Regions from separate parts of the Simiduia sp. 21SJ11W-1 genome, predicted to be linked through region 1. Evidence: predicted binding sites of a transcription regulator. Region 1 holds the regulator's gene; the other holds the start of a gene.
What was found. The regulator PhoB, encoded in region 1, activates phosphate uptake and scavenging genes when phosphate is short. The targets are predictions, from matches to a motif close to TGTCATAAANNTGTAACA.

Region 1 (15,887 bases):
CAGATTCCGCTGGTGCCTGAAACCATGGTGCTGGTGGAAGGTGATTTCCGCGCCCAGGCCCACCAGGTGTTCAAAAACCTGCGCGCCGTGTGCGAGGCCGCCAACGGCGGGCTGGGCGACATTGTGAAACTCAACCTCTACCTCACCGACCTCAGCAATTTCCCGGTGGTTAACGAAGTAATGGCCGAGTACTTCCAGGAACCCTATCCGGCGCGCGCCGCCGTAGGCATCAGCGAGCTGCCCAAGGGCGCACTGTTTGAAGCCGAAGGCGTTATGGTGCTTTAAGGGCAGTGAGCTCTGCCTGGTAGCCTGCGCGCCAATCGGGGTAGCGCGGCTGCCACCCGCTGGCCTTCAACCTGTTATTGCAGAGCCGCTTACCGGTAAACGGCGCACCTTGTGATTGCTCGGGCCCCGGCACACCCAGTGCCTGGGCCATGCCACGCACCACCTCAGCCAACAGCACCGGCGCATCATCTGTCACTATGTAGTGGGTTTCGGGATTTGGGAGCGCCAGCAAGTGGTGCAGGGCGCAGGCGGCATCGTCTGCGTGAATGCGGTTGCTGTAGGCCAGCATATTGCGCGACACCTGGCCTGCGCGCACCTGGCTCAACAGCCGGTCGCGACCAGGCCCATAAATGCCTGAAAGCCTTGCAATCACCACGTCCAGACCTGAGGCCAACAGCAAAGACTCCGCCTCCAACAACCGCTTGCCGGCAAACCCCGCAGGCTCTGTGGGGCTGGTTTCATCCACCCATTGGCCGGCGTTCTGGCCATACACCGAGGTGCTAGACACCCAAACAATACGCGGGCGCAGCTCAAGGGTTGCCAGTGCCTCGGTCAACGCACGGGCGGCGGCCACGTAGCTTGCCCGGTAGCCTGCATCCGTGCGCTCGGGCGGGGTGAGCGTTACCAGTATTCGCTGGTAGCCCTTGCCCAAGAGCCGCAGTAAGTCTTCACTTTTTGTGGCATCTGCCGCCACAACCTCTGGCCTGCCAGAGGCGCTGCGCCTTGCACCTGCCCAGGGGCCGTCAAGGAGCGCCGCTACACGCTCAGCAATATCACCGAAACCAAGCAGCAGGGTAGAAGGAGCTTTCATGGTATTTCCTGTTTATGCGGTTGATAACATGGGCAACTCAGCCCGCGGGGTTCTGGCCAGTGGCGCGTTTTGCCATTTAAAAGGACTATCGGGATACAAGGTTCTGATATAAAGTCGCAATCATACGCGAAACCCCGGGCTTCAAACCATGACACTCAACGAACTGCGCTACATAGTGACGCTCGCACAAGAGCAACATTTTGGCCGCGCCGCCGAACGCTGCTATGTGAGCCAGCCAACCCTCAGCATTGCAGTGAAAAAGCTTGAAGAAGAGCTGGGTATCGCCCTGTTTGAGCGCTCCAAGACCCGGGTTCAGCCCACGCCACTGGGGGAAAAAATCGTCAACCAGGCACAGCTGGTCCTAGAGCAAACCGCCGCCATTAAAGACATTGCCAAATCCGGCAAAGACCAGCTTTCAAGCCCGCTGCACGTGGGCGCGATTTTCACCATTGGCCCTTATTTATTCCCGCACTTTATTCCCGAGCTGCAGCGCATCGCACCGCACATGCCGCTGTATGTGGAAGAGGGCTACACCGCCACATTGCGCCAGCGCCTGCGCAAGGGCGAGCTGGATGTGATTATTGTCTCGCTGCCCTTTACCGAGGCCGACGTCGTCACCCAAACCCTGTATGACGAACCCTTTGTGGTGCTCATGCCGAAAGATCACCCGCTGGCAGAGTTTTCAGCCATCAGCCCCGAGCAACTGCACGACTACAACGTGCTATTGCTGGGCGAAGGCCACTGCTTTCGCGATCAGATTCTGGAGGCCTGCCCGGCACTGCAGCCATCGGCAGACCCAAAGGCCGGCCACATTCGCACCGCTGCCAAAGGCAGCTCGCTGGAAACCCTGCGCCACATGGTGGCCTCGGGCCTGGGCATTACCATTTTGCCTTACTCCGCCGTAGAGGCCACCCGCTACGCCGACAACCTCTTGATCTACCGGCCTTTTGCCGAGCCAGCACCGCGCCGTACCGTGGCCATGGCCTGGCGCGCCAGCTACCCACGCCACAAGGCCATTGATGCCTTGCGCGCCTCTATTAACCAGTGCCACCTCGTTGGGAATGACTGACCAAACCGCCAGCCCCACTCTCGATACGGTGCCTGTGACTGCGCTGAAAGGCGTTGGTAAATCACTGGCCGACAAACTCGCCAAGCTGGGCCTGCACAACCTGCAGGACTTACTTTTTCACCTGCCGCTGCGGTATCTGGATCGCACCCGCGTTACCCCCATCGGCGCGTTACAGCCAGGCACAACGGCGGTGATCGAGGGCGAAATCAAAGCCGCAGACGTCGTCTTCGGCCGCCGCCGCTCGCTGGTGGTGCGCCTGCAAGATGCCACCGGCACCATTACCCTGCGGTTTTATCACTTTAACCAGGCACAAAAACAGAACCTCGGCCGCGGCCTGCAACTGCGTTGCTTTGGCGAGGCCCGCCGGGGCGCGGCCGGGCTTGAGCTGTATCACCCGGAATACGAAGCCGTAACCGGGCAGGCCGCGCCACTGGCGAAATCGCTCACGCCCGTGTACCCCGCCACCGAAGGGGTTACCCAACCGCGCATGCGCAGCCTGCTCACCCAAACCCTTGGGTTTTTAACGCCTGCAAGCCTGCGTGAGCTGCTGCCGGCGAGCCTGCGCGCCGAATATGGCCAGTGGCCGCTGGCCGACGCGCTGCGCTACCTGCACCAGCCACCGGCGGATGCAAACCTGCAGCAACTGGCCGAAGGCGCGCACCCGGCGCAACAGCGGCTGGCCTTTGAAGAGCTGTTGGCCCACCACCTGAGCCTGTTGGGCCTGCGCCAGCAAATCCAGGCCGAAGGCGCGCCGCTACTGGCGCCCAATGCCGAGCGGCTAAAGGCCTTTTTGGCCCAGCTGCCCTTTAGCCCTACCGGGGCCCAGCAGCGGGTGGCCCGGGAAATCGCCTTTGATCTCAACCAAACTGTGCCCATGCTGAGGCTGGTGCAGGGTGATGTGGGCTCGGGCAAAACCCTGGTGGCCGCCATGGCTGCACTGCAAGCCATCGCCAATGGCTACCAGGTGGCACTCATGGCCCCCACAGAAATTTTAAGCGAGCAACACCGGCAGAATTTCCAGAGCTGGTTTGAGCCTCTGGGCATCAGTGTTGGTTGGCTTGCCGGCAAGCAGAAAGCCGCCGAGCGGCGGGCGCAATTGGCAGCGCTGGCCAATGCCGAGACCCAGTTAATTGTAGGCACCCATGCCCTGTTTCAGGAGCAGGTGGAATTCGCAGATTTAGGGCTGGTAATCATCGACGAACAGCACCGATTTGGCGTACATCAGCGGCTAAGTTTGCGGGAAAAGGCCGGCAGCCAGCTGCGCCCGCACCAGCTCATCATGACCGCTACCCCCATCCCGCGCACCCTGGCCATGAGCGCCTATGCCGATCTGGATGTCTCGGTTATTGACGAGTTGCCGCCGGGCCGCAAACCTGTGACCACCGTGGTAATCAATCAGGAACGCCGCGACCAGGTGATCGAGCGGGTGCGGGTGGCCATTGGCGAGGGTCGCCAGGTTTACTGGGTGTGCACCCTCATTGAAGAATCTGAAACCCTAACCGCCCAAGCGGCCGAGGCCACCCAGCAAGAGCTGGCCCTGTGCCTGCCCGACACCGCCATCGGCCTGGTACACGGGCGCCTGAAGCCTGCAGATAAAGAAGAAGTCATGGCGCTGTTCAAGGCCGGCGAGCTGCCGCTTTTGGTGGCCACCACGGTCATTGAGGTGGGGGTAGATGTGCCCAACGCCAGCCTTATGATTATCGACAACCCCGAGCGCCTGGGCCTTGCACAATTGCACCAGCTGCGCGGGCGGGTAGGGCGCGGTAGCGCCGAAAGCCACTGCGTGCTGTTGTATTCGCAACCGCTTTCGCAGCACTCCAGAGCCAGGCTTGAGGCCATGCGCGCCACCAACGACGGCTTTTTGATTGCCGAGAAAGACCTGGAGCTGCGCGGGCCCGGTGAAGTGCTGGGCACCCGCCAAACGGGCGCCATGAACTTTAAAATTGCCGATCTTCAGCGCGATGCCGAGCTGATCCCCCAAGTGCGCAGCGCTGCCGCCGAATTACTGGCACACCACCCCCAGCAAACCGCAAACCTTACCCGCCGCTGGCTGGGTTATAACGAGGTTTATGCCAAAGTCTGATTTTACGCGCCACATATTCTAATGTGATCTCACCACCCCGGCATGACTTAACTACACTGAACTGTACCGCGCCCGCCAACAAATGGCGCGCGACGATGTAGTTAAGGAGTTTCAGTGTCGCTTTCAGCCAGCATCATCCAGTTTCTGGATCAATTTGAGCTTGAATACCAACTCACCGAACCACTCGATACCCCCCAGTGGCACGATCAGCAATTGCGCAGCCAAGCCGCCGCCCGCGCCACCTTGCTGGAAGATGACCAGGAGCGGGTGCTGGCGGTATTTCCCGCCGACAGCATGCTGGATTTAGGCGCTGTGAATAAGTTACTGGGCCGCAATCTGGTTGCCATGGGGCCGCAGTTACTTAACAAATTGTTTGAGCGCTATGAGCTTTCCTCTATTCCGGCTCTGCCGGGGCTGGCGGGCCTTACCACCGTGGTGGATCAACGCCTGCTCGATAACCCCACCCTGTATCTAGACCCGGGCAACAGCGCACAAATGCTGAAACTGCCGCAAAAAGAATTCGAAAAGCTTACAAAAAACGCCAAAGTGGGCGAAGTGTCGGTTTTATTAAGTAACTTGGAAATGCCTTTGCGCGGTGACGATGAAGCCATTATCACCAATTCGGTAAAGCACTTTACGGCGCTCAGGGTAAAAGAGCGCTTGGAGGAAACCCTGGAGCTGCCGCCGCTGCCGGAAACCGCCCAGCGCATTATTCAACTGCGGGTAGACCCGAATGCCGACATCAGCGATCTGGCCCACATTGTCGAAACAGACCCAAGCCTGGCCGCGCAAGTGGTGAGCTGGGCGGCCTCACCTTATTACTCGGCACCCGGCAAAATTAAATCCATTCACGATGCCATAGTGCGGGTGCTGGGCTTTGATATGGTGCTGAACCTGGCGCTCGGGCTGTCGCTGGGTAAAACCCTTTCCATGCCCAAAGACGGCGTGTTCGGCATCACCCGCTACTGGCAGCAATCTGTGTACATGGCAGCAGCCATGGAGGGGCTGGTAACCGCCATTCCCCGCGATCACCGGCCAGGCTTTGGCATGGCGTATTTGTCTGGATTGGTGTTTAACTTCGGCTATCTGGTGATGTCTGAGGTGTTTCCGCCCTATTTCACCAAATTGTGCCGCACCCTGGAGGCCAACCCCCATGTGGATCACCCCCAGGTGGAAAAACACCTGCTGGGCGTTACCCGCGATCATATTGCCGGTTGGTTGATGGACCTTTGGAATATGCCAGATGAGGTAATCTTCGCGCTGCGCCACCAAAATGAGCCAGATTGCGAGGGCGATAACGCAGCCTATGCCAAACTGCTGTTTGTGGCGCGCCGTCTGCTGGCCCAGCGTGGCCTGCCCTGTGGCCCGAAACTGGAAGTGCCGGCCCAGGTTTACAAAGATCTGCACCTGGATCCGGTGAAAGCCGAGGCCACCATCGACAACATTCTGGAATCTTCAGCTGAACTCGAGCACATAGCCGCGCAAATGGCGCCGGCCGCCTAGCCCGCTGATCAAGCGGGCTTCTTTACCGTGGCAAGCCCGGTTGGGTCTTCATTGAAGCGCTCTTCATCCAGCATGCCTTCGCTTTTGGCAACCGCCAGGGTCACCATGGCATCGCCGCACACATTCACCGCCGTGCGGGTCATATCCAGCAGGCGATCTACGCCAATAATCAGTGCAATGCCTTCAACGGGCAGCCCCACCTGTTGCAACACCATAGACAACATAATCAGCCCCACACCGGGCACACCGGCGGTGCCAATAGAGGCGAGGGTGGCGGTGAGTATCACCATCATGTAGCCGCCAAGGCCGATATCCATGTTGTAGGCCTGGGCAATGAAGGCTGTGGCCACACCCTGCATGATGGCGGTGCCATCCATGTTGATGGTGGCGCCCATAGGAATGGTAAACGAGGCCACGCGGTTATCGGCGCCCAACTCATCGCGCACGGCTTTCAGGGTAACGGGAATAGTGGCGTTTGAAGAGCTCATGCTGAAGGCAAACAACGCCACCGATTTCATCTTGCGATAAAACATCACAGGGTTCAGGCCTGTGAGCGCTTTAAGCGCCAACGCATAGGTGCCAAGGCCGTGCAGGAACAACACAAACAACACGGTAAAGAAGTACAACAACAGGTTACTGAAGGCCTCGAGCCCTAAGTCGGCGGCCAGGCGTGCGATCAAACAAAAAACGCCATAGGGGGCGAAATTCATCAAAATCACCACCATGCGCAAGATAACGTCGTTTAAATCGTTGAAAAAGCTGGCAACGCGCTTGCCCGCTTCTCCGGTTTTAGACATCGCAATACCCACCAACAGCGAGAATACGATGATCTGGAGCATGTTGCCTTCAGCCATGGCCTGAATGGGGTTGGTGGGCACCATGCCCAGCAACACCTCTTTAAGCGAAGGCGCTTGGGCGGCCTCAAAGGCGACATCGGTGGTTAGGTTAAAACCCGCGCCCGGCTGCACCAGCACACCCGCCAGCAGCGCAAGGGTGATGGCGATGGCGGTGGTGGCCATGTAGAGCAACAGGGTTTTGCCCGCCATGGGGCCCATGCGCGAGTTATCACCCAGCGAGGCGGTGCCGCACACCAGAGACACAAACACCAAGGGCACTACCAACAACTTCAGCAATGCCACAAAAACCTGGCCACCCAGGTCGAACAGGCCATTGACTAAAAACCGGTCCAACCAGCTGTCGTACACGCCGGCGAGCCAGCCCTGTGACTCAACCAGATTAAACATGGCGCCAACCACCAGGCCCAAGCCCATGGCGATAAGAATGCGGCTGGTAAGGCTCATAGAAATGTCCTGCTAGTGAAGAAAATAAATCAAAGAAGGGGAGGGCTTAGCCGTTTACGGCGTCCTTCAATGCTTTACCGGGTTTGAAGCCCACGGAGGTGCTGGCCGGAATTTGAATGGTTTCGCCGGTTTTTGGGCTGCGGCCAGTGCGGGCGGCGCGCGCGCGCTGGGTAAAGGAGCCAAAGCCCACCAGGCTTACGGCTTCATCGCGCGCAAGCGCATTGGTAATTTGTTCGAGAATGGCAGAAACCACCAGATCGGCTTTATCTTTCGGGAGATCAGTTGCTTCGGCAACGGCGGCTACCAGGTCTGTCTTGTGCATAGCGTGTCCTTCCTGTTGTTAATTATCTTATCCGGTTGTAACGACGTAATCCTAACGCCTTTCCCCACCACAGAACCAGCGCACCATCACGGAAAACCGGCCAACCCTTTCGGCCACCTGCGCACTGGCCTAGAATAGCGCCCCCGCACAAGCCCCTATCAGGAACTGCCAGTGAGCCCCACAAACCCGCGCGAGCCCCATTGGCGCGACGCCCAACAAGTCAGTTGGCAGTTGCCCAAACCCCTCCTGCCCTGGCTGTTGGATGAAGGCTCGCTCACTGCCCGGCTCATCGAGCACAGCCAACAGCGCTTTGCGGTGGATTTGCTTGCCCAGGGCTGGGGCGAGGGCTATGTGGGTGAATACCGGCTGCTCAACAGCCCGCTGCGCCAAAAGATGCTGGTGCGTGAAGTGATTTTGCAAGGCGCAGGGCGCCCTTGGGTATATGCCCGAAGCCTGGTGCCGGTCACGAGCCTGCAGGGGCGCTTGAAAGCGCTTAAACAGCTGGATAACCGGCCTTTGGGTGCGCTTTTGTTTCAGGATCCGGGCATGCAACGCGGGCCCATTCAGGTGGCGGAAATCCGCCCGGCGCACGGCTACCTGCACGCCAGTGCCGCGCCCCAGACACACACCCCCTTGTGGGGCAGGCGCTCTGTGTTTTATCTTGACCAGCAACCGCTGCTGGTCAGCGAAGTATTTTTGCCCGACTTCCTCCGAACCCTGTAAGGAACGCCCATGGCTCAGGCCAGCAAGGCAAACCGTACGCGCAAGCCCCGCGCGCGCCGCCCCCAGAAAAAACCCAACCAGTGGGGCGCACTCTGGTCGCTCATGCGCTTTGATCGCCCGGTGGGCACACTCTTGCTGCTGTGGCCCACCCTATGGGCCCTGTGGCTGGCCGCCGACGGCCTGCCCCCACAGCTTGAGCTTACGGTATTTGTGCTGGGTGTGATTTTGATGCGCGCCGCCGGCTGCGTTATTAACGATTACGCCGATCGCAAAGTGGATGGCCACGTGGCCCGCACCAAAGCCCGGCCCATTGTGAGCGGCGCGGTCACCCCGCGCGCGGCCCTGATCACATTTGCCCTGCTGGTGCTGTTGGCCTTTGCATTGGTGCTGCTGACCAACACCCTCACTATTGCGCTGTCTGTTGGCGGCTTGCTGTTGGCCGCCATCTACCCCTTCATGAAGCGCCACACCTACCTGCCCCAAGTGGTGCTGGGCGCGGCCTTTGCCTGGGCCATTCCCATGGCCTTCGCGGCTGTCAGCGGCAGCCTTGAACCGGGTATCTGGCTCATTTACACAGCCGTTGTGTTGTGGACGGTGGCTTACGATACCTACTACGCCATGGTGGATAGGCCAGACGACCTGCGCATTGGCGTGAAATCCACCGCCATTTTGTTTGGCGAAAGCGACCTCAGCATCATTTTCGGCCTGCAAATACTGGCACTGGTTGCCCTGGCACTGGCAGGCGCGCGCTTTGAACTTGGCCAGTTTTACTACCTGGGCCTGGTGGGAGCAGCGGCACTGTTTGTCTGGCAACAATGGGTGGCCCGCCGGCGCGACCCCAAAGGCTGTTTTCAGGCCTTTTTGAATAACCAGTGGGTGGGTGCGGTGATTTTTGCGGGTATTGTGGCAGATACCGGCTTTTAGGCCCCATCAGCTATGATCAGTGGGCGATGTTCATATAACTGTCACATCGCCGTAATCTAATACGGCTTCACCCATGCCAGATGACAAGGTTATGAGCAAGAAGACCATACTGATCATTGATGATGAACCCGCCATCCGCGACATGCTGCGCGTGGCGCTGGAAATGGCCGACTACCGCTGCCTGGAAGCCGACAACGCACAAGATGGCCACAGCCTGGTAATCGACGAAAAGCCCGACCTCATTCTGCTCGACTGGATGATACCCGGCACCAGCGGCATTGAGCTTGCGCGCAGGCTCAAGCGCGATGAAATGACCGCCAAGCTGCCCATTATCATGCTCACCGCCAAGGGTGAGGAAGACAACAAAATCCAGGGCCTGGAAACCGGCGCCGACGATTACATCACCAAGCCCTTCTCACCGCGCGAGCTGATTGCCCGGCTGAAGGCGGTGTTGCGCCGCATTGAACCAGACACCCCCGAAGAGCCCATTGTTGTAGACCAGCTCTGCCTGGATCCAATCAGCCAACGGGTCACCATTGCCGATGAGCCCGTAGACATGGGCCCCACGGAATACCGCCTGCTGACGTTTTTCCTCACCCACCAAGAGCGCGTTTACAATCGCGGCCAATTGCTGGATCACATCTGGGGTGGCAATGTGTACATCGACGAGCGCACCGTAGACGTACACATCCGGCGCCTGCGCAAAGCGCTGGCGCCGGGTGAACACGACCGCTTCGTGCAAACCGTGCGAGGCTCCGGCTACCGATTTTCCACAAAGGTTGCGGTTCGATAATCGCCACCCCAACAAAGGTGTAACACAGGTTGCTCAGAGGATTTAACGCAGAGCTTAAGCGCGTTGCGCTGTTTACGGCCTTGTGCCTGCTATTTGGCCTGATTAACGGCTACGTACTGCCCACGTTATTGGCGGGCGGCGGGTTATACATGTTCTGGATGCTCTGGCAAATTCGCCAGCTCGACATCTGGCTCAACCAACGCCGCAAAACGCCGCCCCCGGAAGCCAGCGGCATTTGGTCTGACATTTTCGAGAGCATCTACCGGCTGCAAAAGCGCCAGGAGCGCGAGTCCGAGCGGGTGCGCCAGGTGTTAAACCGCGTGCAGGAAACCACCGGTGCACTGCCCGATGGCGTGCTGCTGCTAGACTCGCGCGGCAATATCGACTGGTGGAACCCGGCTGCCGAGCGCATGTTCGGCTTTGAGCAAAGCGATCAGGGCCAGCCGCTGGTGAACTATGTGCGCAACCCGAAGTTTGTCTCCTACATGGAAAAACAAGACTTCCGCGAGCCACTGGATATTCCCGCCTCCGGCAACAAAGACAACCGCCTGCAATTTCAGGTAACCCGCTACGGCCAGAATGAAAAACTGGTGGTGGCGCGCGACATCACCTACCTGCACAAGCTCGGGCAAATGCGCAAAGATTTTGTGGCCAACGTCTCGCACGAATTGCGCACACCCCTGACGGTACTCAAGGGCTACCTGGAAACCTTTGCCGATGCCGCCCAACTGCCTGAAAATTTTCACGTACCGCTTACCCAAATGCAGCAGCAGTGCACACGCATGCACCTGCTGGTGAACGATTTGATCTCGCTCTCGGTACTGGAAACCGAAGTGAACCTCGAGCGCCATCAACCGTTGGCGCTCAAGCCACTCTTGGAGCGCCTGCGCGATGAAGCGGCGGCGCTGTCGGCCGACAAACAAATCATCAGCCTTAGCTGCGACGACAACATTAAAATACACGGCGTGGAAAAAGAGCTCCAAAGCGCCTTTGGCAATCTGGTTAACAACGCTGTGAAATACACCCAGACAGGCGCGCGCATCCACATCAACGCCACCGTTGATCACTACGGCCTGCGCGTGGCAGTAACCGACAACGGCCCGGGCATTGAGCCGCGCCACCTGCCGAGGCTAACCGAGCGCTTTTACCGGGTAGACGACAGCCGCAACAGCGCCACCGGCGGCACGGGCCTGGGCCTTGCCATCGTCAAGCACGCCCTCTCGCGCCACGACGGGCGTCTGGAAATTACAAGCCAGGTAGGCCAGGGCTCGGCCTTTATTTGCCACTTCCCCAAGCAGCGCCTGGCCTGATACCTTTGCCAGCCCACTCACCGCTGCACAACAGGCAGGGCCATGGCATCCGCTCAGGAATCATCGCTGGAACTGGAATTTATCGACAGCATCTCGCAGGTTGATCGGGATGCCTGGCAGGCGCTTTTGGGGGCAGATTACCCCTTCTTGCAATACGATTTTCTGGCAGCGCTTGAGCAACAAGGCTGCGTCTGTGCCGCCACCGGCTGGCAACCGCACCATCTGCTTATCAGGGCCTCGGGCGCGCTTATTGGGGCAGCCCCCCTGTACCTGAAGCAGCATTCCTGGGGTGAGTATGTATTCGACTGGGCCTGGGCCCAGGCCTACCAAAATGCGGGCCTGAACTACTACCCCAAGCTCCTTTGCAGCGTGCCCTTTACCCCGGCCACCGGGCCTCGGCTGATCGGCAATCTGAACGCTGCCCAACTTACCCAACTGCAGGCATTGCTGGAGCAACACTGCCAGCAACTGGGTGCCAGCGGTATTCACTGGCTACTGGAAAGCGCCGATGCCGCGCGCGCACTCAGCCCCCGCTGGGCCCTGCGAGAAACCCCGCAGTACCATTGGTTTAATAACAACTACCAGAATTTCGACGATTTTGTGGCTACTTTTGCCTCGCGCAAGCGCAAAACACTGTTGCGCGAAAGACGCCGCGTAGCCGAGCAGGGGCTCAGGCTCACACGGCATACAGGCAGCGATATAAGCGCTGAACAATGGCGCTTTTTTTACCACTGCTACCACACCACCTACCTCAAGCGCTCGGGCCAGCCCGGCTACCTGAACCTGGGCTTTTTTGAACAGCTGGCACAGAGCCTGGGCGAGCAAATACTGATGGTTATTGCAGAGCAGGCCGGCCAACCCGTGGCGGCGGCGCTGTATTTTTTTGATGCCCACACACTCTACGGCCGCTATTGGGGCTGCCTGGAAGAATTCGACTGCCTGCACTTTGAGGCCTGCTACTACCAGGGCATCGAATTTGCCATTGAGCGCAAGCTTGCGCGCTTTGATTCCGGCGCCCAGGGCGAGCACAAAATCCAGCGCGGCTTTACGCCAGTGGCCGTGTATTCCAATCACTGGCTGGCCCACGAAGGCGGGCGGGCAGCCGTAGAGGCGTTTATAGAAACCGAAAGCCTGCAAACGCGCCAATACCTGCAAGCTGCCGCTGACTACCTGCCGTTCAAGCAAACAACGCGCGAGTAAAAGCCCCATAGGGCACTGCTATGCCACAAAGCTACAGGCATGGAATATGGGGCGGAGTTTTTGACCGTCACCCGCATGGGTTTAAGTGCCCGCCGGCAAAGCAAAGCTTTGCGGGCACTTAAACGCCTACACGCTGTGCTTGCAGGCAGGCCCCGAAGGGCGGGTGTCGAGACTACATGGATGTATTTACGTCGTGTCACAAACTGCGCCCCAGATTTCATGTCCAGATATCGCTTAGAAACTCTGAGATATAGGTAGTGTCAACGTCTGCCTTCCATGGATACTTAAACTATGGGACAACAGTACCAATAACGGGCATATTGCGGCGATTTGGAATTAGTTTTGAAGCCCTGCTTGAAGCCTTTGAAGGCCGGCTACTGAAAGGTTGGTGTAGGCCGAATGCGCGCGCGGCTGCACAAAAGCGCAGCCGCGCGAACCGCAAACGACTCTTAGGCTTTTTGCCACACGAGTAAACGGTTGTTGGCGGGCATTTCGTTGTCTTCGCGAATATCCAGGCCCACACTTTGGCCAAGGCTCATCAGTTTTTCGTAATCGCGTATACCGCGGGCCGGGTCTTGCGCCTTTAGCCACACATCAAAGCGCGCGTTGCTTTCACTGGTGTAGCTGCCGCCGTAGTTCATTGGGCCATACACCACCCACAGGCCGCCTGCCGGCAACCGTTCGGCAATACCGGCAAACATGGCCTCTACGCCCTCCCAGGGCATGATGTGGGCGGTATTGGCGGTGTAGGCGGCATCTATGGGTTCAAGGGCGGGCCAGGGGCCCAGCACATCCAGGGTTAGGGGCGGGTGCAGGTTTTCCAGCGGGTACTCATTCAGCCAAAGCTGAATGCCTTCATGGTGTTCGGGCAAATCGCTCGTGTACCACTCGAGGTGCGGCATCGCCTTGGCAAAGTGCACCGCATGCTGGCCGGTGCCGCTGCCAATTTCCAGCACGCCACGGCGATCGGCAAACAGGCGCTTGAGGTGGTGCAAAATCGGGTCGCGGTTATTTTGGGATGCTTGGGAGAAGGGCTTCAGATCCTGGGTTTCCACACTACACCTTGTTTGCTCATTAAGAATTATGGCTGCGCTACAAGCGGGCAATGTAGCGCGACAGTTGATCGAATTTAGCAGGATCATCGTCTACAAAGCGAATGGTGATTTTTACCATGCGGGTATCCATACGCGGCTCGGCGGCTTGCAGGCTGCTGATGTAGCCATTTACGCGGGCCACGGCGTTGCCGTCGTTATCCATGATATCCAGTACTGCAGCCTCAAATAGCACAGGCAACGGCTCTTTGCGTTGAATCACGCCATTGAGCGCCTGCAGCGAGAGCTCACGAATCAGGCAATCACACTGGCTCTTGGCCAGGCGCACCTGGGCCATGCCCTTGCGCACATTGGCCTTGGGCTTGGCCGCTTTGGCCGCCGGTGCCCGGCCTGTGAGCGCACCTACAGAATCCGCAGCAACGCCGGCAGTGGCGGCCGCCTTGGCAGGTTTGGCCGTGAGCGCTTCAATCGAGCCCGCAGCAATACCCTGGCTACTGGCAGCGGCACTGGCCTCAACGCCCAGGCGCTTTAATTGCTTGGCAACTTTTGCCATCAGCTCTTCCGGGGTGAAGGGCTTTACCAGATAGTCAGACACACCCGCTTGCACTGCTTTGACCACGAATTCCCGGTCGCCTCGGCTGGTGACCATCACGAAGGGTGTTTGCTCATGGTCTGGCTGTTTGCGCACCCATTGCAGCAGCTCCTCGCCCGACATGCCCGGCATTTCCCAGTCGGACAAAATGATGTCGATGGTTTCTTTTTTGAGCAGGGCAACCGCGCGCTGGCCATCGGCGGCGTCAAAGAGCTTCACCCCGGGCAGCAGGCTGCGCAGATTTTTTTTGACCATATCGCGAATGAAGCTGGCATCGTCCACCACCAGAATTCGTGCACTCATTGCGGCCTCCGTTATTGGTCATAACAGGTTAGCAGCTGGGTAGTATTCAGGCGGTGGCTTTTTCGGCGGGGCAGTCTTCAACGGCTGAGGCCAGGCACTCGGCCAGGCGGGCCACATCGGCAAGCCAGGCCAGAGGTACCGGGTAAAACTGGCTGTTTACATTCACGCCTGCAGGCTGAAAGGGTTTGGCGTCTGGCAGAAGCCGATTAACGAGCTTATCGGCAATGTGCACAAACAAGGTGTTGTTCACAATCAAGGCAACCGGTTGGCCCGCCAAGCTGAAACTTACCGCGTTAAAGTGGCGCTGGTGGCTGCAGGGCAGGCGCAATTGAGCAGCGGCCTGGCCGAGTTGCTCAAGCAGGTAAGTAACGAAATTATCGTCTTGTGCCATGATTGCCTTGCGGTGCATTGCCGCGCTGTTGTTATGTGTGTTATTTGCTTTTGGACAAGGGCTGGGGCCAGTCGCAAATGGGCGCCAAAACCGTGCGCAAACCTTACCAGCTTGGCCCGGCTGCGCAAGACGAATTCGCTCTAAGAAATTGGAAACAACAACAAGTAATGCCTATAACACCTAATGCCTGTATAGGTGGGCAGTGCCCCTAGGCTTGTTCATCGCGCAAGAACACCCACTCGGTTGCAGAAGATTGCTCGGCCACATAGTAGTAGCCATCACAATCAAAGGCTTTAAGCTTTTCTGCAGCCGTAATACGCTCTTTAATGGCATAAGCTGCCATCAGCCCGCGGGCTTTTTTGGCGTAAAAACTGATAATTTTGTATTGCCCGTTTTTACAATCCTTAAACACTGGCGTAATCACCGGCACCGCCAGGGATTTGGGTTTCACGGCTTTGAAATATTCGTTGGATGCCAAGTTGACCAGCGAGTCACTGCGCAGTTTTTTCAGTTGGGTGTTCAGCGCATCGGTGATTTTCTGCCCCCAAAATCCGTACAGATCTTTGGCACGATCGTTTGAAAACTTGGTGCCCATTTCCAACCGGTAGGCCTGCATTAAATCCATCGGGCGCAACAGGCCATAAAGGCCAGACAAAATGCGCAAATGCTTTTGTGCAAACTGGAAATCGGCTTTGGCAAAATTTTCAGCACCAAGGCCCGTATAGACATCGCCTTTGAAGGCCAGCAGCGCAGGCCTGGCGTTGGTTTGGGTGAACGGGGTTTGCCACTGCTGAAAACGATCGAAATTCAGTGTGCCCAGTTTATCGCTGATGCTCATCAACGATGAAATATCCTGCGGCGATAATTTACGCAGCTGTTCAATCAGCGCTTTAGAGTCTGCCAGAAAATCAGGCTCGGTGGTGGCGCTGTATTGCCAGGGGGTTTCGTAATCCAGGGTTTTGGCTGGCGAAATCACCATTAACATAAATAAACTTCCGTTGAGTTATTCGGGGGCCAGTATTTCCTGCCACCAATTGAGTGGCGTTTCGCCGTCTTGGGGGTCGTACACATTGCCATAGAGCCACTGGCAATCGGCCGTTAAATGCTCGCCCAAAATTTTCTCAATGGTGTTAAAGCCCAGGCTGACGTGCACGCTGTACACCAACATACGCGGGGTTTGGATATCTAGCTCACCGCCCAGTTTTTCCAATGCCGCGGTTAAGGC
Region 2 (15,887 bases), 1.5 Mb from region 1:
CGGCGGTATAGAACAGCGGGTTGTCGCAGGCGGTGTGCATCTGCAGGGTTTCATCAATGATTTCCTGGGCCAATACACCGCATTTGCCACACTGGCTGGCCACGCCCAATGCCTTGCGCACCTGGCGCAGGTTAGTGGCGCCCTCGGCCACTGCATCGGTAATTTGAGAATCTGTGATGCCTTTGCAAATACAAACGTACATGGTGCTTCCGCGAGTGTTTACTTGATAGGCAAGAAGTTTACGGTAATGAGAATTATTGTCAATACTTCATGGGAACAATTCTTATTTATAACTTTTTGTTCGGCCGCCATTGAAATGAACGCTATTGGTGCCATATACAGATTCAATTACATCGGTTTGGCGGCGCGGGTAAGATGGTGCCCCGAATCAATGTGGGCCTTAGCCCGCAACAGATGCCAGCGCCCAGGCTTTGGCATTTCCAAACAAAACTCGACCCTAAATTGCAAAGCAAGGAGATAGACATGGGTGTATTAGTAGGCAAGCAGGCCCCCGACTTTAACGCGGCCGCCGTATTGGCCTCTGGTGAAATTGTTGAGGACTACAACCTGTCCGCAGCGATCAAAGGCAAGAAAGCCGTTGTATTCTTCTACCCACTGGACTTCACATTCGTATGCCCATCAGAGCTGTTGGCATTCGACCACCGCATCGCGGAGTTCAAAAAGCGCAATGTTGAAGTGATTGGTGTGTCTATCGACTCACACTTCAGCCATAACGCATGGCGTAACACCCCGGTAGATCAGGGCGGTATTGGCCCTGTGGGCTACACCCTGGTGGCCGACATCACCCACAGCATCTGTAAAGATTACGATGTTGAATCCGAAGGCGGCGTGGCTTTCCGCGGCTCTTTCCTGATCGATGAAGAAGGTGTGGTGCGCCACCAGGTGGTTAACGATCTGCCACTGGGCCGTAACGTGGATGAAATGATCCGCATGGTAGACGCGCTGGCGTTCCACCAGGAGCACGGTGAAGTGTGCCCAGCCGGCTGGAAAGACGGCGACAAGGGTATGACTGCATCACCTGAAGGTGTAGCGGCTTACCTGAAAGAAAACGCAGACAAGCTGTAAGCGTTTAGCCCTATAAAAAAGCCGCGCCTAGCGCGGCTTTTTTATGCCTGCCGCAAAGCCCGCGGAGTATAGAAAGGCTTTGTGACAAATCCTGTTTCGGCTAAGACAAGTTTTTCATAGAAAAACAGAATTTTTATGCAGCTTGGTAGTAAAAAATAGGCCTTTAGCCCTTAAGTTAGTGCTTCCTTAACGCACTTTTTAAATTGAACCTGTCTAACCTGACAGATGTTTCCACACCCTTGCGAAGTCTCGCGCCAGCGCCCATGGGGGCTGTCGAAAAATAACACAGCGCTCTGTATTGACATATCTAACTTGTTGAAAAATATAGATATTTATTTGCTTGGTTGTTTTTTGAACAATCTGTAGAGGTGCCCCATTACATGGGCAATAGCGCCTGTTTCTCAGATCTCATACACAGAGTTATCCACAGAAATTGTGGATTAATGGAGTTGTGCACAGGGTGGTCTGGCAAAAAATTGGCGTTTTAGCACTTTTGTCCGTTTATTGCCCTGGATTTAGGGAATATTTCGCCGGCTGGGCCTGGGGCTGTGCCTATACTTCAGGACAGATCGCCCTGAACGTGCGGTGTGTAAATAATGAATCCCAAGGAGTAACACGTGGACGCAGATAGACGCAGGTATGCCCGCCAGGCCACTTCCATTCGCGTAGAAATGACCCATCCGGCCTTTGGCACGCTGGTGGGCTATACCCGCGATATATCCGATGGTGGGGCGTCTGTGCAGCTGGAAACCGAGTTGGTCCCGCCACCGGGCACCCAGGTGTTAGTGGTGTTTCGTAAAATCGCAGGCCAGGTAAACGACGAGCCTGTGGCCATGAAAATCATGCACCAGAACAAAAGCACCGTAGGATTGATGTTCTGCCCGAGGTAGCCCGGCAGGGCTAAGCGCTTTTGCTGGTGTTTAGCTAGCGGCAGTGTTCGGGCAGTTTGCGCGTAATCTCGTCGGGTAATTGCATGACCTCCGCACATTGCAGCGCCGGGTTTCCGCGTACATCCACATAGGTTAACTTCATTAACTGCAACAGCTCCGGCGTTTGGCCGAGCCGGTTGTCGGCAAGATTAATAGACTCAAGCCCCGTGAACACCTCAAGGCCTGCAAGGCTCGCAATACCTGCATTCGAGCAGTTGAGCGTTTTCACCTGCACCGCCGCTGTGGCCTTTTGGTCGGCAATGGTTTGATCCAGGCAGCGCTGGAGGTTGCGATCGGGCAGGTTAAAATCTGTAAATAGCGGGGCGGGTGTATACACCTTGCGCTCGTTAACGCTCACTTCATAACCCTGGCAGCCAATGAGAAGAGCCGCACTAAAGCAGGCGGTAATGGCCAGTTGTAAGGCTGGGTTCAGGTTCAACATGGGATTATCTTCCAAAGCGATTCCAGTAAGCGGCGAGCATAGTGCCGTTTAACCCCGTAAACCAGTAATCGCCCCGTTTTTTTGCGACCAAGGCTGCAGTTATTGCCTTTATAAGGCGGCAGCAAGAAGAGTATACTGCTGCACGTTTATTCCCGAGTGGCACCACGCCACCTAATGATTTAAGGAGTTGTCATGCGTAAGTTTGTAGTTGTGATTGCGGCATTGGCATTGGCCGCGTGCCAAACCATGGACCCTTACACAGGCGAGCAAAAAACCAGTAACGCCACCACCGGTGCAGCCGTTGGTGCCGTGGCAGGTGCAGTGCTGGGTGCGGCTACCGCCAAAAAAGGCAAAGATCGCGGTAAAGCGGCCGCGCGCGGTGCAGCCATTGGTGGCATTGCCGGTATGGGCGTGGGCTACTACATGGATCAGCAGGAAATGGAATTGCGCCAGGAGCTGGAAGGCACCGGTGTGCGCGTGCGTCGTGATGGCGACAAGCTCTACCTGATCATGCCCGGTAACATCACGTTTGCTACCGGTCGCTTTGAAATTCGCGGCGATTTCTACCCCACGTTAAACAGCGTGGCGAAGGTACTGAAGAAGTTTGACGAAACCGCCATTAAGGTGGCCGGCCATACGGATTCCGTGGGCAGTGACAGCAGCAACCAGGTGTTGAGTGAGCGTCGCGCTGAAAGCGTTGCCCAGTACCTGCGTGGCCAGCAGATTGCAGCAGCCCGTGTGCAGGCAATCGGTTTTGGTGAGCGCTACCCGGTTGCAGATAACAACACAGCCGCCGGCCGCGAGCAGAATCGTCGGGTTGAGCTTGAACTCATCCCAATGAACTAATGCCAACCAATAAGTGAAGCAGCAAAGGTGACACAGATGTTAAAGCAGGTATTTCTGATCGCATGCTGCTTTACGAGCCCGTGGCTCTTGGCTGATAGCGCACCCCCCAAGGTGTTGGCAAGCATCAGTGAGCGCGGGTTTTTGTTTGATGTGAGTTTGTCTGAGCCGGGTGTGATAGGTGTGGTGCATGTGCGTTACCAAGTGGATGTGCACGGCGCCTGGCATTCGGAATTGGCACCGGGGGCCGCGATTGATGTGGTGACCCCCGGCAGTTGTGAACTACTCATGCGCCCGGGCGAGCGCTACCTGTTAGCGCTTGTGCCGGCCGCCGCCGATGCACAGGCCGCAGGTGTCACCTGGGCCACTGATTGCGATTCCCCCACAGAGGCAAAAGCCCAGGCGCAAATTGAAGCGCTTAATCGCGAGCAGCAAATGCAGGCGAGCGCGTTTTAGCCTATCGCTTTCCCCACTTCTTTCTGTTGCTGGTACCCAAATAATCGACCTGGGCCAATGTTCGATTCCGGTGAATGAACATTGGCCGGCCTGCGTGATTACTTAAGCCAGATTTCCACGCGCTGGTTGCGCACTTTATCGGTGGCGGCAACGGGCATAATTGCACCAAAACCTGCCACCGGCGCTGTGCTTACGCCTAGCTCATAGAGGGCGGCCTTCACGCGCGTGGCGCGCAATTTGGAAAGTACTTTAGCGCGGCTATCTGAGCCCTTGGCATCGCCAAAGCCGATCAGCAGCGGGGTTTTCTCGGCGAACGCCGGGTCTTTTAATACCTGTGCCAAACGCTGCACATCTTGCTTGGCTTTGTTATCCAGCTCGGCGCTGCCGGCTTTGAAGCGGATATTTACCGATAGCCGCTCGGCATCGCGAACCGTGGCCAAATAGTCTTGGTGAATTACCCCCTCCAAATCGGCCGCCACCACGCGGGGGTGTTGCGACACATAACCCACCTGTTTTACGCGCGCCTGACCTGCTGCACTTTGTGCAAACTGAATAAACTCATCAATCACCGTGGTAGAATCGGCGGGGCTTTTGTATAAGAACAGCCGGCGCGACAATATGTAGTCTTCTGTGGCAACACTCAAGGCGCTGGGTGCGAGCGGCTCCGTGCCTTCATCATTAAGCCGCAACGCCTTAGCGCGATTAACAGACGCCAGGCCCACAAAGCCGATAGCCCCGGGCTGTGCGCTCACCAGTGCCGCTAACTGGTCGTTGGATTCAAACCGCTGTGTGCCCGGCGCAAGTGTTGCGCCCTTGGCCAGCACCAGCGTTTTGAACGTATCCCAGGTGCCTGAGTTTTCATCGCGCGCGGCCACCTTAATGGGTTCATTTCTGCCACCTAAAGCCTGCCAGTTGGTAATTTTTCCCGTAAAAATGTCGGCTACTTGTTTAATGGTGAGCGCCTCTAGCGGATTTTTGGGGTGCACGATAATGGCCAAGCCATCAATGGCAACCACTTTTTCTGCCGCAAAATCTGTCATGTCGCCCAGGTGCCCAAGCGTTTGGGCCTCGGCGGCTTTTATGGGGCGCGAGGCCATGGCCAGCTGCGCGCTGCCATCTTGCAGCCCTACAAAACCTGTGGAAGAACCGTGCGCTGCAATATCAACAAACAGTGGTTGGGTGGCAGGGCGTGTACTTAAAAAACCTTGAATCCGTACTTCGTTTTCCACCGCAAGAGGGATGCGGCCAACGTTAACCAGGCCTTTGGCACGCAGGAAATCTTCGGCAAGGCCCGGCAGCAGTTGTGCGCCTACGGTGTTGGAGCCTTTGGCGGTAAACAGCAGGCCTTGTTCAGCTTCACTGAATGGCGCAAGGCTTGGGTTATTGGCAAAGCAAACCGCCGGCAACATCAGCAAAGCAAATTTGCGCGACCAGCATTTAAACATAAACAGCAGCATTAAATGGGCCATGGGAACATCCTGAATCAATAATCAATGGAGGGTATTGCAGACAATCAGTGTGTCGTGCATGGGTGGCTAATCTATGACAGAGATGTGTCATTTATGTGACAGGCGTGCGGCGCTAAACTTGAGGCAAAGGCTGTTTCAACGGTCTTGTTCTTCTTGAATGTCATTTTTTACCGGAGGTGTGTTATGGCGAAGTCACAGGGTGTAGGCGGGCAAAGTGCAGAGCAGGCCTTGGCGGGTTTGACGAACATGTGCGCCGATATTGCGCCCCTGCCATTGGCAGAATATGAGGCGCGATTGGTTGAGGCCCGGCGCCTGATGGCCAGCAAAGGCATTGATGCCATTTACCTTAATGCCGGCACCAACCTTTATTACTTTACCGGTATGCGCTGGTATGCCAGCGAGCGAATGGTGGGCGCCTTGCTCACCGCCGCCGGTGAATTGCATTTCATCGGGCCTGCCTTTGAAGAAAATACCCTGCGCCAATATATGCTGGTGGAAGGCGAGTTTCACGGTTGGCAAGAGCATGAAAGCCCCTATGCATTATTCGCCCAATTGCTGGCAGATTGCGGCCTTGCGCAGGGTACCATCGGGCTTGATGAGGCTGCGCAGTTTTTTATTACCCACGGCATTCAGCAGGCGGCCCCGAAGGCGCACTATGTTAACGCCGATGTCATCAGTGGCGGTTGCCGCATGCATAAATCTGATGCGGAAATTGCGTTAATCCAGCGCGCCATGGATATGACAATGGCAGTGCACAAGGCCACGGCGGCCATGCTGCGACCGGGCATCAGTACTGTGGAAGTAGAGCAATTTATAAACCGGGCTCACAAGGCGGTAGGTGCAGGGGGATCATCGTTTTGTATTGTGCTTTTTGGCGTGGCCACAAGTTTCCCCCACGGCGTAAAAGACCCGCAAATATTGCAAGCCAACGACTGGGTACTCATTGATACCGGTTGTCGCTTGGAGGGCTACAACAGCGACATCACCCGCAGCTACGCTTTCGGTGAAATTAGCGCGCGCCAGCGCCACGCATTTGAAGCCGAGCGGCTGGCGCAGTTGGCTGCCTTTGACGCCGCACAGCTGGGCAAGCCCTGCAGTGCCCCAGATGCTGCTGCACGCAAGGTTTTGGCAGAGCAGGGCTTTAGTGGTGATTACACCTTGCCGGGCCTGCCGCATCGCACCGGCCACGGCTGTGGGCTAGATATTCACGAGTGGCCCTATCTCGTAAAGGGCAATGATATGCCGCTGGCTTCGGGTATGGTGTTTTCCAACGAGCCCATGCTGGTGTTGCCCAATGAATTTGGCGTGCGTCTGGAAGATCACTTCTACATGACAGACAATGGCCCGCGCTGGTTTACCGAGCCCTCGGCGTCTATTGACGCACCCTTTGGCGCTTAGGGCATTGGTGTTGCCAGCACCTTAACATTGCTGGAGATCAACCTTGCTGTGCCCCGTCATTTATAGCAACCCGGCCCTGGCTGAGGCCGCCACAAACCTTGCCGCCAGGCTCGCGCAACCCTGCCTGGGGCTGGTGGCCGCGCGCGATGTGGCGCCCGCCACCTATGTGCTGGCGCTCACCGAGGCAGGCTTGCAGCTGCAGCAAACCGGGGCCAAGGCCCATGGCCCGGTTTGGGTGGATTTTAACGCCGGCAGTGCCGATCACCGGCGCCAGTACGGTGGTGGGCGCGGGCAGATGATCGCGAAAGCGGTGGGGCTGAAAACCGGTATCCGCCCGCAAGTGTTAGATGCCACTGCAGGCCTGGGGGGTGATGCCTTTGTCTTGGCAAGCCTGGGCGCAAGCCTTGTTATGCAAGAGCGCAACCCCATTGTGCACGCGCTCCTGGGTGACGGGCTGGCGCGCTTGGGCGCTGATGCTCGCGCGGAGTTACAGGCGGTGCATGCGCGCATGCAACTGCTGCCCCACGGCGCAGATTCCACCCGCACCATGCCGCGCGCACAGGTTATTTACCTGGACCCGATGTTTCCCGCCCGGGAAAAAAGTGCAGCGGTAAAAAAAGAGATGGCGGCCTTTCATAATCTGGTGGGGGAGGACGACGATCAGGCAACCCTGTTGGATTTGGCCCTGGCACAGGCCGAATACCGCGTGGTGGTTAAGCGCCCGCGCAAGGCGCCTGCGCTGGCCGGGCGCGAGCCCACTTTGAGCCTAGCCGGAAAATCGAGCCGGTTTGATATCTATCCCTTGAAGAAAATGCCAGAAGGCCTTGTGCCAGCCTAGCCTTGCATCTTTGCTTATTCGGGCAGGTTTTGCGGGCTAGCCTGTGGGCGGTTGGCCGCTTTTGCCGCAGCCTGGGTGTGGGCGGCATCAACCCCGGCGCTGCTCGCGCGCGCAGGGGCGGGCGGTTCAAACAGCGCCCACAGCCTGCTGATCAGCATGCGCACATGGGCCGCCATGGCCACCACAAACCCCAGCCCTGCAATTACAAGGCCCGCCAGGGTGAATGCCTCCTGGCGCACGGAGGGCTCAATAAGCTGCTGGGCCATATACACCAGCACCAACCCCACAAAAAACAGCATGGCACCCAGCTTGAATTGGGCAAATGCCGCCTGCAGCGGTGCCTGATAGTGGCGTTTAAGGGCTTTTAGCCAAGAGCGAAGTAAGATCATGGGCCAAGTGTAGCATCGGCCAATGATCCGCAAGCGCTGCCTGCGCGTAACAAAGGCCATTGAGCATGGTCAATCTGGTGAGGTGCAGCATGGCGCAAGGCAAGTTGTTTAAGTTGGGTATCAGTGCCTGTTTGGTGGGCCAAAAGGTGCGGTTTAATGCCGGCCACAAGCGCAGTGCCTTTTGCGCTGAAACCCTGGCTCAGCAGGCAGAGCTTGTGCCAGTTTGCCCAGAGGTGGCCATTGGCCTGCCAGTACCGCGCCAAGCCATTCGCCTGATGCACGATGGCGATCAACTGCGGGTGGTGCCCAGTAAAGGCGAACCGGGTGATATTGACTACGGCCCGGCGTTGAAAGAGGTGGGTGCGTCCTATATGGCCGCCAACCCGGACCTGGATGGCTTCGTATTCATGAATGATTCCCCCAGCTGCGGGCCTGCCAATGTAAAAACTTACCGCACCAATGGCTATCAGGCCGATCGAAAGGGCGTGGGTTTTTTTGCCCAGGCGGTGAAAGCGGCCAACCCGCTACTGCCCGTTGAAGATGCAGGCCGCCTGAATGACGCAGTCATTCGCGAGAACTTCATGGTGCGCATTGGCGTCTACCGCGCATGGCGCGAGTTGAACGCGCAACCTCTGACCGCCGGCCGGTTAATCAAATTTTACAGCCCCTATAAATATTTGTTGATGGCCCATTCTCAAGTGGCCTACAAGCAAGTGGGCCGGTTGCTGGCCAATCACGAGCGCCGCCCTATAGCCGAGGTGGCAGAGCGCTTTATTACCACCTTTATGGATGGCCTGAAGGTGCTCGCCGATCGCAAGGGCCACACCAATGTGCTGATGCATTTGTTGGGCTATTTTAAAAAGCATCTCGATGCAGACGACCGCCAAGAGGTACTCTCGCTGATTCAAAGTTATCGCAAGGGCACAGTGCCATTAGTGACACCGGTTACCTTGTTCAAACACCACTTGCGCAGGCTGCCCAACGATTATTTGCAGGCGCAAAAATACTGGCAGCCACACGCACCCGAGCTGGGTTTACGCAGCGCCATTTAATTTTTAGTTTTCGAGGTTTCTATGGCGCAATTGGTGTGGTTTCGCGCCGATCTCCGTATTGAAGATCATCTACCCCTGACACTGGCCCGCCAAACCGGCGAGCCAGTGTACGGGGTGTTTGTGGTGACGCCCGCCCAGTGGCAAAGCCACAACCTGGGCTTGGCCAAGCGCGATTTTTGGGCGCGCTCTTTGGATGCGCTGGGCTCGGCCCTTGCGGCAAAAGGCGTAGCGCTTAAAATTTTAACCCTGCCCGATTTCAGCGAGCTGCCCGAGGCCCTGTTAGCCTACGCCAACCACATTGGCTGCAGGCGCATACTCTGGCACCGCGAATACGGTTGGGATGAACGCCAGCGGGATTTGCAGGTGAAAAAGGCCTGTGCCAAGGCAAAAATTGAAACCGAGGTGTGTGAAGATCGTTGCCTGGTGATGCCGGAGTCGGTATTAACCGGCAGTGGTACGCCCTACAAGGTGTTTTCGGCCTTCAAGCGCACCTGGTTGGCAAGGCTTGCCGAGCAGTGGCAGCCGCCGCGCGCGGCCATTCGCAAGCAAGGCGATGTGCTTGAATTCTCTGGCGCGGTTGCAGATTTCTACTTGCCAGAAGACGACCGCAATCACGCCGAAAACCTTGCCAAACTTTGGCCAGCAGGCGCGCAGCACGCGCGCAAACGGCTTGCCGATTTTATGGATGAGGGGGTGGCCGATTACGCGCGCGCGCGGGATTTCCCGAACCTTGCGGGCACCTCGCAGCTGTCGCCGTATTTATCCATTGGCAGCATCAGTGCGCGCCAGTGTGCCGGTGCCTGGCTTAATAAAAGTGAGGGCGATTGGCACAATCCGGCCCTTGAAGTTTGGCTAAACGAGCTTGCCTGGCGCGATTTTTATCACTATGTGATGTGGCACTTTCCGAAGGTGTCGCGCAATCAACCCTTTGTAGATAAAACCCGCGCCGTGGCCTGGCGCGATGCCCCCCGCGATTTTGAGGCCTGGTGCAAGGGCGAAACGGGCATTCCCATTGTGGATGCCGCCATGCAGCAACTGCTGCAAACAGGCTGGATGCATAACCGCTTGCGCATGGTGGTGGCGATGTTTCTCACCAAAAATTTGCTGATTGATTGGCGTAAAGGAGAGGCGTTTTTCATGCAGCATCTGGTAGATGCCGATTTTGCCGCTAACAATGGCGGCTGGCAGTGGAGTGCCTCAACCGGCACCGATGCCGCGCCTTACTTTCGGGTATTTAACCCCGTGAGCCAATCTACCCGGTTCGACGCCGAGGGCGATTTCATTCGCCAGTGGTTGCCAACGCTTGCAGGCCTTGGCAAAAAGCACATTCACATGCCGCCTTCGAACCTGCGTGGCGATTACCCGCCACCACTGGTGGATTTGAAGTTTAGCCGCCAGCGTGCCATTGAGGCCTTTGCCGATTTGTAGTGCGCTAGCACTCCACCACATTAACCGCGTTGATGGCCAAGCCACCTTCGGCGGTTTCTTTATATTTGGCCTGCATGTCTTTGCCGGTTTGGAACATGGTTTCTATTACCGAGTCGAGCGAAACCCGGTGAGTGCCATCGCCACGCATGGCAAGGCGTGAGGCATTAATGGCTTTAATGGCGCCCATGGTGTTGCGCTCAATGCAGGGGATTTGTACCAGCCCGCCAATAGGGTCGCAGGTGAGGCCAAGGTTGTGTTCCATGCCAATTTCAGCGGCGTTTTCCACCTGCTCGTTGGTGCCGCCCATCACCGAAGTCAGCCCGGCGGCAGCCATAGAGCAGGCCACGCCAATTTCACCCTGGCAGCCCACTTCGGCGGCTGAAATGGAGGCGTTGCGTTTAAACAGCATGCCAATAGCAGCGCTTGAAAGTAAAAAGCGCACTACCAGTTTTTTCAGGCCGCCCATGTCGGGGGTGTATACAAATTTTACGAAGTAGGCGAGCACGGCGGGAATAACGCCCGCAGCACCGTTGGTGGGTGCGGTAACTACTTTGCCACCGGCGGCGTTTTCTTCGTTCACTGCCAGTGCAAACAAGCTCACCCAATCCATCACTGCAAGGGCATCGGGCACGCCGTTTTCCAGCCGGTCTTGCAGGTCGTCGTGCATTTCTGCCGCGCGGCGTTTCACGCCCAGGCTGCCGGGCAGTGTGCCGCGGGTGTTGCAGCCTCGTTGAATGCAGGCGTCCATCACTTTCCAGATTTGGTATACGCCGTCTAGCACTTCTTGCTCGGATTTTTGCGACAACTCATTGGCCATGGCCATTTGATCAATGCGCAGGCCATCGCGCTTGCCCATGGCGAGTAGTTCTTTGGCCGATTGGAAATCGTAGGGGGCCTCAAAGCCCGAATTTTCTGCGTCGGCAAATTCGTCTTCGGCCAGTACAAAGCCACCGCCAATGGAAAAGTAACTCTTGCGAAACAGCTCGTTGTGGTTGCTATCAAAGGCGCGGCAGGTCATACCGTTGGGGTGTTGGGGGAGGCTCGCGCCCTTGTTAAAAATTAAATCGCGGCCTTGCTCGAAGGCCACCGGGTGCTCGCCCATGAGTGTCAGGCGCTGATCATTTTTTATAGTGGCAAGCAAAGGGGCTATCTCTTCCACCGCTATGGTGGCGGGCACCTTGCCGGCCAGGCCAAGCAGCACGGCAGTGTCTGTGCCGTGGCCTTCACCGGTCATGGCCAGAGAGCCAAATAAATCAACGCTCACCCGTGCCACCTTATCCAGGGGGGCGTTCATCTCCATTAAAAAGCGGCGCGCGGCAACCATGGGGCCCACGGTGTGTGAGCTGGATGGGCCTATTCCCACTTTGAACAGATCGAATACAGAAATGGCCATGGTGGCTCCTTCGCTGGGTGGCGTTATGTCAGTTTAGCGGGTTGCGACTGGCGGGTCGGATGCTAGGTGAGCTGTTTCCAATAGTCAACTTGTGTTTCCAATAGGCAATTTTTGTTCATATTTGGCGCAGCTACTGATGGTTAAGTGGCATTTAAGCGCCCGGTTCGCCGCGGACGTCGCAGCCAGGGGCGAGGCTTGATGGCGGTTTGTGTTGCGCGCCTGTACCGAGCCGGGTTTGGGGGGCGCTAACTTTGCCTACACTGAAGGCTCTGCAACCGTTAAAGGGCCTGATGTATGTCTATGTGTAAAGCCGCCGTATTTATTGCCACCAGCCTCGATGGCTTTATTGCCAGGCCCAACGGCGATCTGGATTGGTTGCCCGCTGCCAATGAGCGCGAAGATATGGGCTATGCAGACTTCATTAACAGCGTAGACGTGCTGGTGATGGGCCGGCACACCTTTGAAAAGGTGCTCGAATTCGGCGATTGGCCCTACCAGCTGCCCGTGCGGGTGTTGAGCCGGCGTGGCGTGCAGGTGCCTCAGGCCTTGGAAAATGTCTCGGTTATGAGTGGCGAGCCGCAGTTGTTACTTGAAGCGCTGGCCGCCGAAGGCTTCAAGCACGCCTATGTGGATGGCGGAGAAACCATTCAGGCATTTTTGGCCGATGGCTTGATAGAGCGCCTGATTGTGACCCACGTACCGGTATTGATTGGCAGCGGCCTGCGTCTGTTTGGCCCCTTGCCAGGCCAGGCGCCCACTGTGCGCTGGCGTCACCAAAAAACCTTAAGCTGGTCTAACGGCTTGGTGCAAAGCCACTATGCATTTATAAGTTAGCGGCAAGGCTTTGGTTGCTTGTGGGTTGCTGCCTACTGGCGGTGTAGTGTCCTTGACCTCTTGGCCCTGAATTTAAATGATTGCAACGCGAGCGGGCTCGCGTTTTTTATGGCCGGGTGTTTTCACACTTTATGATCAATCAGCAAGTTAAGAAAATGGCCGCTATTCGCGAGCATCTGATTGTGAGGGCAGAATAAATTTTTGTCCGGATTTTTCATCTCGTATAAAAAAGGCAGCCAAAAGGCTGCCAATGTGCGGAACTGAAAAAACGATTACCTTTAAAAAAGGTGAGGGTGGCGGTTGCCCGCCGGTTAGAATTCCATTTCAGGTACCACGTCTGGAACCACCAGCTCACCGGCGGTGAGTTTGATGATTTCATCAACGCTCACTCCCGGAGCGCGTTCTTTAAGCCAGAACTTGTTGTCGGCAATTTCGATGTAGGCTAAATCGGTTACCACTTTTTTGATGCAGCCTGCGCCAGTCAGCGGCAGGCTGCAGGATTTTAGCAATTTGGATTCGCCGTGTTTGCTGGCGTGCGTCATGGTGACGATGATGTTGTCGGCACCGGCCACCAGATCCATGGCGCCGCCCATGCCTTTAACCAGTTTGCCGGGAATCATCCAGCTGGCAATGTTGCCCTGTACATCCACTTCAAAGGCGCCGAGCACAGTGAGGTCTACGTGGCCGCCGCGAATCATGGCAAAAGATTCGGCACTGTTAAAAATAGAGGCACCCTTGATGGTGGTCACTGTTTGCTTGCCGGCGTTAATCAGGTCTGCATCCAGTTCGGCCTCGGTGGGGAAGGGCCCCATACCCAGCAGGCCATTTTCTGATTGCAGCATCACCTCTATGCCTTCGGGCACGTAGTTGGCTACCAGCGTAGGAATGCCAATACCCAGATTTACGTAGTAGCCATCTTGCAGTTCACGGGCTACGCGCTGCGCGAGTTGTTCACGAGTTAAAGCCATGTTGGTTCTCCTTAAGCGCTGCGTACGGTGCGTTGTTCAATGCGTTTTTCAAAGGTGCCTTTGATCACGCGATCAACGTAGATGCCGGGGGTATGTATGTGGGCCGGGTCTAGCTCGCCGGGCTCAACAATTTCCTCTACTTCAACTACGGTAATTTTGCCGGCGGTGGCGGCCATGGGGTTGAAGTTTTGTGCGGTGTGGCGAAACACCAGGTTGCCGTAGCGATCAGCCTTCCAGGCTTTTACGATGGCGAAATCGCCCGTGATAGATTCTTCCAGAATATATTTGCGGCCATTGAATTCACGCACCTCTTTGCCTTCACCCACGGGGGTGCCGTAGCCGGTGGCGGTGTAAAACGCAGGAATGCCCGCGCCGCCTGCGCGCATTTTTTCGGCCAGTGTGCCCTGGGGGGTAAGCTCTACTTCCAGTTCGCCTGCCAATAGTTGTTTTTCAAACAGGGCGTTCTCACCCACATAGGAAGACACCATTTTTTTGATTTGGCGATCTTCCAGCAAAATGCCCAGGCCAAAGCCGTCTACGCCGCAATTATTCGACACCACCGTTAAATCTTTCACGCCGGCTTTTTTAATTTGGGCAATCAGGTTTTCGGGAATGCCACACAGCCCAAAGCCGCCGGCGATAATGGTCATGCCATCTTCCAACCCGGCCATGGCCGCTTCGTAAGACTGCACCACTTTGTTAAATCCGCTCATGTAAAACTCCTGTGTTATGTGCCTTGTGGAGTGAGTGTAGACGGCACCCAGCGCCTACTGGGGCGGTGGGAGTGTTGTATTGGGCAAGGATGCAGGGTTAAGATATATTTATCCAGTTTAAAATATTTACACATTGTTAAAAAAATTAAATTAATGGGCGGGTGAATACCACAGTGAATGTCTCCCTCAAACAATGGCGTGCCTTTTTGGCTGTGGCGCAAACCCAAAGCTTTGCCGAGGCGGCTTCGCTTGTGCATATGAGCCAGCCGGCGCTCAGCATTGCCATGAAAAACCTGGAGGCAGAGCTGGGCGGGCAGCTGTTTGCGCGCTCTACCCGGGCTGTGGCGCTAACGCCGGAAGGTGCAGAACTGCTACCCCAGGTACAGCGGCTGCTGGCCGATTGGGATAACGTGATGGCAGATGCCCATCAACGCTTTTCTCTCAAGCGCGGGCGGCTGGCTATCGCCGCTATGCCATCCTTTGCCAGCACGGCGTTACCGGCGGTGTTGCAGGCTTTTAGAAGCCGTTTCTCGGAAATTTCCATTACCGTGCAAGAGGTGATTGCCGAGCAACTGCTTGAGCAAGTTCAGGAGGGGCGCATTGAGTTGGGGGTTTCCTTCGACCCCGGCAACCAGCCAGATGTAGCCTTTACCCCGTTATTCAGTGATCATTTTGTGGCGGTATTTCCCGCAGGGCATGCGCTTGCACAGGCGGGCACCGGGCCTTTGGACTGGGCACAATTGTGCAGCTACCCCTTTGTGGGCCTGCAGCGGCCCTCAAGCCTGCGCGCGCTGATTGATCGGCATCTATCGGCCCAGGCCTTGAGTTTGAATGTGGTGCTGGAGGCCAACCAACTGGCCACGGTGGGCCGGATGGTTGCCACGGGCCTGGGTGTGAGTGCGGTGCCCAAGTTGTGTGAGCCGCAAATGCATGAGCTGGGGCTAAGCTGCCGGGCGCTGGTGGCACCGGATATCGAGCGGCAGGTGGGCGTACTGACCCACGGGCGCAGGCCGCTCTCGAAGGCGGCAAGCGCCATGATTGATGAGCTAAAACGCCACTACGCCGAGCGCTAGTGGGGGTATATAGAAGTGAGGGAATCCATGTCTGCCAATATTTTCGATGTATTTTTGCCGCAACTGGCGGCCCCCGCCGAGCGCCCGTTGCTCACCTTGGGCTGCGGCACCCAGTGGTCGCGTAAGCAGGTGCTAGAGGCAAGCGGGCGGTTGGCCAACTTTCTGGTGGGGCAGGGCCTGCAACCGGGCGACAGAGTAACGGTGCAAATAGACAAGGGCCCGCTGGGTTTGTGCTTGTATTTGGCCTGCCTACGCGCGGGGCTGGTGTACCACCCGTTAAATACCGGTTATCAGCCTGGCGAGCTTGAATACTTTTTGGAAAATGCCGAGCCGCGCGCGGTTATTTGTTCGGCCACCTACGAAAGTGCCCTGGCGCCCTTGTGCGAGCGGCTGGGTATTGGCCTGCGCTGGACCCTCAACAGCGATGATTCCGGCAGCTTGGCTGAGGCCAGTGGTGGGTGTGAAGCCGAGTTTGCCACCGTTGCACGGGCGCCTGATGAGCTGGCGGCACTGTTATATTCTTCGGGCACCACCGGGCGCCCGAAGGGCATTATGTTGTCGCACGGCAATATGGCC

Region 2: a site for PhoB is predicted at 5,287-5,304, ahead of L1F30_RS10940 (substrate-binding domain-containing protein). Genes of this name have one in related genera too.

Annotation. Positions count from the first base shown of each region.
Region 1 covers NZ_CP090959.1:32,739-48,625, reverse strand. Annotated here, with positions in the region: gene L1F30_RS00255 (RidA family protein) at 1-285, shown strand, start outside; gene L1F30_RS00250 (NAD-dependent epimerase/dehydratase family protein) at 272-1,096, opposite strand; gene L1F30_RS00245 (hydrogen peroxide-inducible genes activator) at 1,245-2,165, shown strand; gene recG (ATP-dependent DNA helicase RecG) at 2,158-4,248, shown strand; gene L1F30_RS00235 (HDOD domain-containing protein) at 4,363-5,751, shown strand; gene L1F30_RS00230 (dicarboxylate/amino acid:cation symporter) at 5,760-7,052, opposite strand; gene L1F30_RS00225 (HU family DNA-binding protein) at 7,099-7,374, opposite strand; gene L1F30_RS00220 (chorismate lyase) at 7,546-8,097, shown strand; gene ubiA (4-hydroxybenzoate octaprenyltransferase) at 8,107-9,021, shown strand; gene phoB (phosphate regulon transcriptional regulator PhoB) at 9,113-9,814, shown strand; gene phoR (phosphate regulon sensor histidine kinase PhoR) at 9,844-11,124, shown strand; gene L1F30_RS00200 (GNAT family N-acetyltransferase) at 11,167-12,324, shown strand; gene L1F30_RS00195 (DUF938 domain-containing protein) at 12,774-13,379, opposite strand; gene L1F30_RS00190 (response regulator) at 13,417-14,271, opposite strand; gene L1F30_RS00185 (hypothetical protein) at 14,318-14,662, opposite strand; gene yaaA (peroxide stress protein YaaA) at 14,871-15,647, opposite strand; gene L1F30_RS00175 (DUF4265 domain-containing protein) at 15,666-15,887, opposite strand, start outside.
Region 2 covers NZ_CP090959.1:2,463,211-2,479,097, reverse strand. Annotated here, with positions in the region: gene L1F30_RS10970 (bacterioferritin-associated ferredoxin) at 1-202, opposite strand, end outside; gene L1F30_RS10965 (peroxiredoxin) at 484-1,086, shown strand; gene L1F30_RS10960 (PilZ domain-containing protein) at 1,704-1,976, shown strand; gene L1F30_RS10955 (protein phosphatase 1 regulatory subunit 42) at 2,011-2,457, opposite strand; gene L1F30_RS10950 (OmpA family protein) at 2,650-3,303, shown strand; gene L1F30_RS10945 (hypothetical protein) at 3,340-3,756, shown strand; gene L1F30_RS10940 (substrate-binding domain-containing protein) at 3,855-5,225, opposite strand; gene L1F30_RS10935 (Xaa-Pro peptidase family protein) at 5,409-6,623, shown strand; gene L1F30_RS10930 (class I SAM-dependent methyltransferase) at 6,667-7,461, shown strand; gene L1F30_RS10925 (hypothetical protein) at 7,476-7,850, opposite strand; gene L1F30_RS10920 (DUF523 and DUF1722 domain-containing protein) at 7,940-8,902, shown strand; gene L1F30_RS10915 (deoxyribodipyrimidine photo-lyase) at 8,924-10,330, shown strand; gene L1F30_RS10910 (L-serine ammonia-lyase) at 10,335-11,723, opposite strand; gene L1F30_RS10905 (dihydrofolate reductase family protein) at 12,018-12,557, shown strand; gene L1F30_RS10900 (CoA transferase subunit B) at 12,869-13,525, opposite strand; gene L1F30_RS10895 (CoA transferase subunit A) at 13,537-14,238, opposite strand; gene L1F30_RS10890 (LysR family transcriptional regulator) at 14,412-15,311, shown strand; gene L1F30_RS10885 (AMP-binding protein) at 15,339-15,887, shown strand, end outside.